Regions from separate parts of the Williamsia sp. Y712 genome, predicted to be linked through region 2. Evidence: predicted binding sites of a transcription regulator. Region 2 holds the regulator's gene; the other holds the start of a gene.
The links. The regulator LexA, encoded in region 2, represses DNA repair genes until DNA is damaged. The targets are predictions, from matches to a motif close to CGAACANNTGTTCG.
Positions count from the first base shown of each region.

Region 1 (4,710 bases), on a different contig from region 2:
TCGCAGTCCGTGGCAGTGCCCGCGTGACCTCGGCCGACCCGGAGAGCACCTACCAGGCCCTGGAGAAGTACTCCACCGACCTGACCGCCGCCGCGCGTGAAGGCAAGCTCGATCCGGTCATCGGCCGCGACACCGAGATCCGCCGCGTGGTCCAGGTGCTCAGCCGTCGGACCAAGAACAACCCGGTCCTCATCGGTGAACCCGGTGTGGGTAAGACCGCGATCGTCGAGGGGCTAGCCCAGCGCATCATCGCCGGTGACGTCCCGGAGAGTCTGCGCGGTAAAACCGTTGTGTCCCTGGACATGGGCTCGATGGTCGCCGGTGCCAAGTATCGCGGTGAGTTCGAAGAGCGCCTGAAGGCCGTTCTGGAAGAGATCAAAGGCTCTGCCGGACAGGTCATCACGTTCATCGACGAGCTGCACACCATCGTGGGTGCCGGTGCCACCGGTGATTCCGCGATGGACGCGGGCAACATGATCAAGCCGATGCTCGCCCGCGGTGAACTGCGCCTGGTGGGTGCCACCACACTCAGCGAATACCGTCAGTACATCGAAAAGGACGCGGCCCTCGAACGCCGATTCCAGCAGGTCTACGTCGGCGAACCGTCGGTCGAAGATGCCATCGGCATCCTGCGTGGACTCAAGGAGCGGTACGAGGTGCACCACGGCGTCCGGATCACGGACTCCGCACTGGTGGCCGCCGCGACACTGAGCGATCGCTACATCACGTCGCGGTTCCTGCCAGACAAGGCCATCGACCTTGTCGACGAGGCGGCATCTCGACTCCGGATGGAAATCGATTCGCGCCCAGTCGAAATCGATGAGGTCGAACGCATCGTTCGTCGACTCGAAGTCGAAGAGGTCGCGCTGCAAAAGGAAACCGACGCCGCGTCGAAGATTCGTCTCGACAAGCTCCGTCAGGAGCTCGCCGACCAGCGTGAGAAGCTCAACGAGCTCTCCGCCCGCTGGCAGGGTGAGAAGAACGCCATCGACTCGGTGCGTGACCTCAAAGAGCGCCTCGAAACACTTCGCGGTGAATCTGAGCGGGCCGAACGCGATGGCGATCTCGGCCGGGCAGCCGAACTGCGATACGGCACCATCCCGACTCTGGAGAAGGAACTTGCTGCCGCCATGGAGAAGTCGGGTGCAGACCCGACCGGCGACGTGATGTTGCAGGAAGAGGTCGGACCCGACGATGTGGCAGAGGTGGTCGCAGCCTGGACCGGTATTCCGGCCGGACGCATGCTCGAGGGTGAAACCGCGAAACTGCTTCGGATGGAAGACGAACTGGGCTCCCGGGTCATCGGCCAGAAACTGGCCGTCGAGGCTGTGTCCGACGCGGTTCGTCGCGCTCGGGCCGGTGTCGCCGACCCGAACCGGCCACTGGGATCGTTCCTGTTCCTCGGGCCGACCGGTGTCGGTAAAACCGAGTTGGCCAAGGCTCTTGCCGAGTTCTTGTTCGACGACGAACATGCCATGGTTCGCATAGACATGAGCGAGTACGGCGAAAAGCACAGCGTGGCACGGCTCGTCGGTGCGCCTCCGGGCTATGTCGGCTACGAGGCCGGTGGTCAGCTGACCGAGGCCGTTCGGCGTCGCCCCTACACGGTGGTGCTGTTCGACGAGGTCGAGAAGGCTCATCCGGACGTGTTCGACATCCTGCTGCAGGTGCTCGACGAAGGCCGGTTGACCGACGGTCAAGGCCGCACGGTCGACTTCCGCAACACCATCTTGATCCTGACGTCCAACCTGGGAGCAGGCGGCGACAAGGACCAGGTGATGGCTGCGGTCCGGTCGGCATTCAAGCCTGAGTTCATCAACCGACTCGACGACGTCGTGGTGTTCGACGCGCTGACGGCTGAACAGTTGGTGTCGATCGTCGACATCCAGCTCGGACAGCTGGGCAAGCGTCTGGCACAACGCCGACTCCAACTGGAGGTCTCCGAGGACGCCAAGAAGTGGCTTGCCACACGCGGATTCGATCCGCTCTACGGTGCTCGTCCACTGCGCCGGTTGGTGCAGCAGGCCATCGGCGATCAGCTTGCCAGGGCTTTGCTGGCCGGCAAGATCACCGACGGCGACGTGGTCCCGGTGACCACCAGCGACGACGGCGAGACATTGGTCGTCGGCTGACCCGGCTGAGTAATTGAACAAGAACCCCTGCGCCACATCGGTGCAGGGGTTCTTGCTTTTACGAGCACGAGGAATGGCACCGCGAGAATCATATCGAACATACGTTTGAACAGCGGGCGATTTTGGGTTACACTGGTGCTCAAGCGCTTCCGAAATACGTGGATTCCGATTCCAAGAAATCACTACGTCTGTTCGTATTCGTTTCACAGGGGCTGGGGGGTCCGGGGTGTCAGATCAGTTCGCTATCGACATGCCCACGAATGCTGCGTTGCTCGAGCTTGATGCTGCTGTTGAGCGCATCGCCACAATGGATTTGACGCCGTTGTCTGATGAGGACTGTGTGCGGGTGCTCCAGCGCATCGAAACCTCGACGCGACGGCTGCAGGCCGCTGGTTTGCCGGTATTGCGCGAAGTGACTGTGCGAGGCGCATTTTCGAAAGCAGGTTTCGGCTCACCGGTAGCGATGCTCAAACAACTGTTGCGGCTGCGGCCCGGGGCGGCCCGTAAACGGTTGGAGGCAATGGACGCTCTGACAGCATCGGTGACACCCAGTGGCGAGGTCATCGAGCCGCGGTATCCGGAGACGGCGGCGGCGTTACGGGACGGTGCGATCGATCTCGATCATGCTGCGATCGTCATGGACGTGATGGCCAAGATCCCCGCGAAGGTCGATGCGGAAAAGCGGGAGAATACCGAGGCCGCGATGGCGCAGTTGTGCCAGCGGTACACCCCGACAGAAGTGGAGCGGATCGGTGAGCGGATTGTCGAGTATCTCGATCCCGACGGCACGTTGACCGACGACGCGGACCGCGCCCGCCATCGCGGTCTGAGTCTGGGTAAGCAGTCCACAAACTTGATGTCGAAGATCACGGGCCATCTGGACCCGGTGACGCGCGCATTGCTCGACGTGATGTTGATGGTCTGGGCCGCGAAAGGGATGAACAATCCTGGTGACCCGCTGTCCCCGTCGGGTGCGGTAGATGACCCGGCACTGGACAAAGACATCCTGCAGGCCGCTGCTGACAACGACATTCGTAGTCAGGCGCAGCGCAATCACGATGCGCTGAAGGCCGCGTTGTTGTATTTGATCGAGTCCGGGCAACTGGGCAAATCGCACCGTGGTCTGCCGGTGCAGGTGATCATCTCGATGACCAAAGATCAGCTCGACGAATCGGTGCGACCCTCATCTGGTGCAGAAGTGGTCATTGACAGCGACGACTACAACGATGACATTGTCGAGGTCGAGGTCGAGGTCGAGGTCGAGGTCGAGGTCGAGGTCGAGGTCGAGGTGCCGGGCGAGATGGTGCCATGTGGCAGCCGGAATCCGGTGCGGCCGTATGGATCAGGTGTGGCGTATACGGCGACCGGAACGATTCTCCCCATCGGTGATGCAGTGGAACTCGCTGTGCGCAGCGACAAATCGTTGGCGATCTTCGAAAATCACTCGAACGAGATCCTGTACTTCGGGCGGGCTCGTCGGTTGGCGAGCGAGTCTCAGCGGTTGGCGATGTTTGCTGCTCATCGCGGTTGCTCGACTCCGGGATGTTCGAATCCGGCGATGTGGGCCGAAGCCCATCACATTCGGGAATGGGTGCTCGGCGGGTTCACGGATATCGTCAACGAGGCTCCGGCGTGTCCACAGCATCACAAGCTGATCGGCCCGGGGATCAATCAATGGCAGACGGTGATGCTCACCGAAGGGCCGGATGCGGGTCGGTGTGCGTGGATTCCGCCGGTATTCATCGATCCGGAACGCAGACCACTGGTCAATCGCGCCCATCACCCTGACGAGGCCCTCGCCGAGGCGCGGGAGTTGATGCGATCCCGCCGTCACGAGCAACTCGAACAACGAAAACGCGAATGTGGGGTGTCGCCGCCGTCCCGGCCGCATGAGTCAGACGAAGAAACCGAACCCGGGCCCGACCAACCGGAATGAGGCTGGTCGGGCCCGAAACCCAAGGGGTGCGTTCGGAATGTGCGAATCAGCGGACGAAGTCGACCTGGACTTCGGTGACCCAATCGGATTCCTTGTCTGCCATTTCCAGATAGGTTTCCCGGCCTTGCCCGGTGAGGGTGAACCCCTGATCGGTGACCCAGCGGTTGAGGGTCTGGTACGCAGAGTCGATCGAGTCCATCGTTCCGTGGTGGATCAGCGAGGCGACCTCGCCACCCGGGATCTCGAAGGTGTCGAGGCCTGGTACCGATCCGGACAGTACGGGGAAGGTGGCATGGATCCACACCGCGTCCTCGGATTCCTCGGGGGCGGGCGAGTAGTACGCCAGGCTGGGGCCCACGGGAGTCTCGCGCGCGGCATGAAGTGCTTCGATGATGCGCGGGTACAGCTGGCGAATGGTCGGTCCGATGTCTTCGTTGGTGGTGCTGGCGGCCAACGCGCGCAACCCCACATTCTTTGTCGGTGCAACGGTTTTGGTGGTGATGATGGATGCAGACATGCCTTCTTCTCCTTCGATGAGTCGGAGTCTGGCTTCCACCCGGGCGAGGCGATGCTGGTCGTGGCGGATCTGCGACTCGAGTTCCACCTGGCGCAGCCGGAACATCGCGCGCAGGTCTGAACCGG
Region 1 covers NZ_JCAIUN010000001.1:1,341,914-1,346,623, forward strand. Annotated here, with positions in the region: gene clpB (ATP-dependent chaperone ClpB) at 1-2,132, shown strand, start outside; gene AC1D75_RS06340 (HNH endonuclease signature motif containing protein) at 2,383-4,068, shown strand; gene AC1D75_RS06345 (MerR family transcriptional regulator) at 4,115-4,710, opposite strand, start outside.
Region 1: a site for LexA is predicted at 2,227-2,240, ahead of AC1D75_RS06340 (HNH endonuclease signature motif containing protein). Genes of this name have one in related genera too.

Region 2 (4,710 bases):
AGTCTGATCAATGCGATGACCGGATCGGGTGTGCTGGTGCAAAATGCGCTGTTCGCCACCCTCGACCCGACAACCCGGAAGATGTCCCTCGACGACGGTCGGGAAATCGTGGTCACAGACACCGTCGGATTTGTCCGGCACCTGCCCACCCAGCTTGTCGAGGCGTTCCGTTCGACCTTGGAAGAGGTCGCGGACGCTGACCTGCTGTTGCACATCGTCGATGGGTCGGACCCGATTCCGACGGACCAGATCAGCGCGGTGCGCAAGGTCGTCGATCAGGTGATCCAGGACGAGAAGGCGACCGCACCACCGGAGCTTCTCGTGGTGAACAAGATCGACGTCGCCGATCCGACGGTGCTGACGCAGCTTCGGAGTCTGTTTCCCGACGCGGTCTTCATCTCGGCGGCCACGGGCGAAGGTATCCCGGAACTGCTCGAGCGGGTCCGGGAGTCGGTGTCGCGACATGACGTCCATGTCACCGTCCGGGTGCCGTACTCCCGGGGTGACCTGGTCTCGCGCATCCACGCCGAGGGAGATGTGACGCGCGAAGAGCACGGCGCCGATGGCACGGAGATCGTCGCCAGCGTGCCTTCTGCGCTTGCCAGCCAGCTGGCCGAGTTCGCCGCATCTGACTTGTTCTGAAAATCCAGGCCTCCAGGCCCTTGGGCTAAATGTAGAATCCAGTTACAGTTACTGGCACATCCGCGTTTTGACACCTCGTTATGGAGACCTTGATGGAACGTACGATTTTCGAGCCTGAACACCTCCTCTACCGCGATTCGTACCGAAGCTTCCTCGAACAGCATGTGGCGCCGCACCACGCCCGCTGGGAAGAGCAGAACATCGTCGATCGCGATGTGTGGATCGAAGCAGGTAAGAACGGCTTCCTGGCCGTGGACGCACCCGAAGAGTTCGGCGGCGGCGGAGTCGACGACTTCCGCTACCAGGCCATCGTCTCCGAGGAGTCCGCACGGGGCGGGTTCAGCGGCCTGGGATTCACCCTGCACAACGACGTCATCGCGCCGTACCTGCTGGAGCTGACCAACGATGAGCAGAAGGCGCGTTGGCTTCCGGGATTCACCTCCGGTGAGCTCATCACCGCCATCGCCATGACCGAGCCCGGAACCGGTTCGGATCTGCAGGGCATCAAGACCAACGCCAAGAAAGACGGCGACCACTGGGTGCTCAACGGATCGAAGACGTTCATCACCAACGGCATCAACGCCGACCTGGTGATCGTGGTCGCGCGCACCGACCCCGAGGCAGGCGCGAAGGGATTCAGCCTGCTGGTCGTCGAGCGTGGCATGAAGGGTTTCGAGCGCGGCCGCAACCTCGACAAGGTCGGCATGAAGGCGCAGGACACAGCCGAACTGAGCTTCGACAACGTCCGCGTGCCCGCCGAGAACCTGCTCGGTGAAGAAGGCCTCGGCTTCATCTACCTGATGCAGAACCTGCCCCGCGAACGCCTGTCGATCGCAGTGGTCGCCGCGGCGGCGATGGAGCAGGTGCTGGAGACCACCGTTCAGTACGCCAAGGACCGCAAGGCCTTCGGTCGCTCGATCGGAAACTTCCAGAACACCCGGTTCCTGCTGGCCGAACTGGCCACCTCGACCACGACGACGCGTGTCTTCGTCGATCACTGCATCGGTCTGCTGAACGAGAAGAAGCTGACCGTCCCGGACGCCGCAATGGCCAAGTATTACGCCACCGAGAACCAGGTGCACCTGGTCGACCGGTGTCTGCAGCTGCACGGCGGATACGGATACATGCGTGAATACTCGGTCGCCAAGGCGTTCCTCGACTCTCGCGTGCAGACCATCTACGGCGGCACGACCGAGATCATGAAGGAAGTGATCGGACGCAGTCTCGGGGTCTGATCACTTCGTGATCCCCTGAACTCGAAAGGCGGGGTGTACCGGGATATCCCGGTACACCCCGCCTTTGATCGCTCTGAGAGTGATCTGCCTACGACTCGGAGCTCAGAGTCGGCGCATCACTGTGACGACCTTGCCCAGGATGACGGCATCGTTGCCCGGGATGGGATCGAACACCGGGTTGTGCGGCATCAGCCACACGGCGTCCTTGGTGCGCTTGAATGTCTTGATCGTGGCGTCGCCGTCGATCATCGCCGCAACGATGTCGCCGTTGTCGGCAACATTCTGCTGGCGTACGACCACCCAGTCACCGTCGCAGATCGCGGCGTCGATCATCGATTCACCGACGACCCTGAGCAGGAACAGTGAACCTTCACCGACCAGCTCTTTGGGGAGCGGGAAGACGTCTTCGACGGCTTCTTCGGCGAGGATCGGACCGCCGGCCGCGATCCGGCCGAGGACCGGGACGAACGTCGGTGTCGGCAGGGATTCGTCCGGTGTCTGAACCTGCCCGGCCGCTGTGGCCGGGTTCAGGTCGGTGTCCTGGATGTTCACCGCTCGAGGCCGGTTGTTCTCGCGCTGCAGGAAACCCTTGCGTTCGAGCGTGCGGAGCTGGTGGGCGACCGACGACGTTGAGGTCAGACCGACGGCGTCACCGATCTCCCGGATGCTCGGCGGGTAGCCGCGCTCGCGAACCGAGGTACGGATGACCTCGAGAACTGCTTTCTGACGGGGGGTCAGTGAGCCCTCGGCGAGTGGTTCGGTGGCGACAACAGTGGTCGCGGCCCCGTCCGCCGGTGTCGGGGGCTGGGTTGTATCGGCCATCAGGTCCTCCAGTTCATGCGGTATCGGGCGGGGTCCATGTCGACAAAGATAGTGCAAATGGTCACAAGTCTCAAACATTTGTTCGATCAGGCGTGGCGCTTTGTCGGAGGCCCGTGGTACAAATCGAACACTCTTTCAATCGAACGAGTGATCGAATAGAGATCGAAACCGATGATCGAGGACTGAACCCCATGACTGCAGCCACCACCATCATCCGGCCGGCCACAGCTCGGCCTGTTCACCACTCCGAGAGCGGTACCGCCCCGCGCACCACGCGCCCGGTACGGCCCGCGGACACATCACGCCCGGCCGGTCGCCGTCTGCCTGCGCAGCGCCGGGTCGCCGTCTCGTGTGCCGATTCGCGTAATTCCGAGCGGCGGATACCGACCGCTCGCGAGATGGTCTTCGCCCGCAGACGCGCCTGGGCGGCTGCGTCGGTCACCGGCGTCGGTCTGATGCTCGTGGTGGCGTTCATGACCTTCTTCGGCGGCGTCATGCAACAGTCCGCCGATCCGGCCCGCGTCGGAACCGAGGTCGTCCGGGTCCAATCGGGGGAGTCGTTGGGCGCCATCGCCTCCCGCATCGCACCCGAGATGCCGACCGAAGCCGTGGTTGCGAAGATCATGGAACTCAACGCCATGAACAACTCGGCACTGTCGGTGGGTCAGGCATTGGTCACCCCCGTCTACGCGAGGTAGACCGTGGAGGGGCCGCGATCGCGGACGGTATCCTCGGAGTCACAGTGTCTGGTCACTCCGCCCAGGCCGTCGACCGTCGAGGAATCGTGCATGCATTGCCCGTTTTGCAAGAACGAGGACACCCGCGTAATCGATTCGCGGGTGGCGGACGAGGGTCAGGCCATCCGTCGCCGCCGCGCCTGTTCGCAGTGTGCACGCCGTTTCACCACGGTGGAGACCGCGGTGCTCTCGGTGGTCAAGCGAACGGGCGTCACTGAACCGTTCAGTCGTGAGAAGGTCATGCGCGGCGTCCGCCGGGCCTGCCAGGGCCGTTCGGTCGACGACGACAAATTGCAGCATCTCGCGCAGCAGGTGGAAGAAGCGGTGCGGGCATCAGGCTCGGCGGAAGTGCCGGCCAATGAGGTCGGTCTGGCTATCCTCGGCCCGCTTCGCGATCTCGATGAGGTCGCATACCTGCGATTCGCCTCCGTCTACCGGTCATTCGACTCGGTGGATGATTTCCAGAAAGAAATCGACGACCTCCGGTCGAGCAAGCCTTAGCGCCACTACCGCAAGTCGCGGATCGCCTTGATGGCACGTTTTTCTGAGATCGGGTAAGCGGTTCGGAGCTGTTGAGCAAACAGTCCGACGCGCAATTCCTCGACAATCCAGCCCGCGGCCTCGCTGACCGCATCGCGCCGCTGCGGCGGGATCATCTGCAGATGGTCTGTCCATGCGGCCACCACGCGATCGATGGCTGCCATCGACGCGGCGTCCCGAGAAGCGGAGGCCGGCAGCTGTTCCAGCCGGGCCAGGGCAGCATCCAGATACCGCGGGATCTCGGGGAGGTGTTCGCCACCGGTGGCCGAGATGAACCCGTCGAAGACAAGATCCGCGAGTTGATCGCGCACGTCGTCGGCAGCGTCAGTCACCGTGCTGGCCGCGATGGCGGTACGCAGCGGAGCCACCCGGGTCAAGATCGCCGCGGCTTGGCGCAATTTGGTGGTGGCCCGACTCGTGACCTGCCCGGCGACATGGCCTTTCAGCGCGGCGTAGTCGGCAGCGGTCCAGACCTCCGGCTGCGGGGGAACCAGGTCGATCACCGCCGCCCGCACGCAATCGGTGAGCAATGCCTCACCGCTGGGGTAAGGGCTTTGGCTCAGTGCCAGCCGCTCCGCGGTCCCGAGTGCAGAAGTCGCGTTCTGACGTAGGCCCGGCACATCATTGAGAAGCAGTCCGATCAGGGCGTTGTACATCGCGCTGCGCTGCTCGGACTCGGTCGACATCGGGGCAACGGTGAAGCCGCCTTTGCGGGGCACCAAAGCCGGGTAGCT
Region 2 covers NZ_JCAIUN010000002.1:683,602-688,311, reverse strand. Annotated here, with positions in the region: gene hflX (GTPase HflX) at 1-642, shown strand, start outside; gene AC1D75_RS18015 (acyl-CoA dehydrogenase family protein) at 735-1,877, shown strand; gene lexA (transcriptional repressor LexA) at 1,980-2,699, opposite strand; gene AC1D75_RS18005 (LysM peptidoglycan-binding domain-containing protein) at 2,891-3,397, shown strand; gene nrdR (transcriptional regulator NrdR) at 3,488-3,937, shown strand; gene hrpA (ATP-dependent RNA helicase HrpA) at 3,943-4,710, opposite strand, start outside.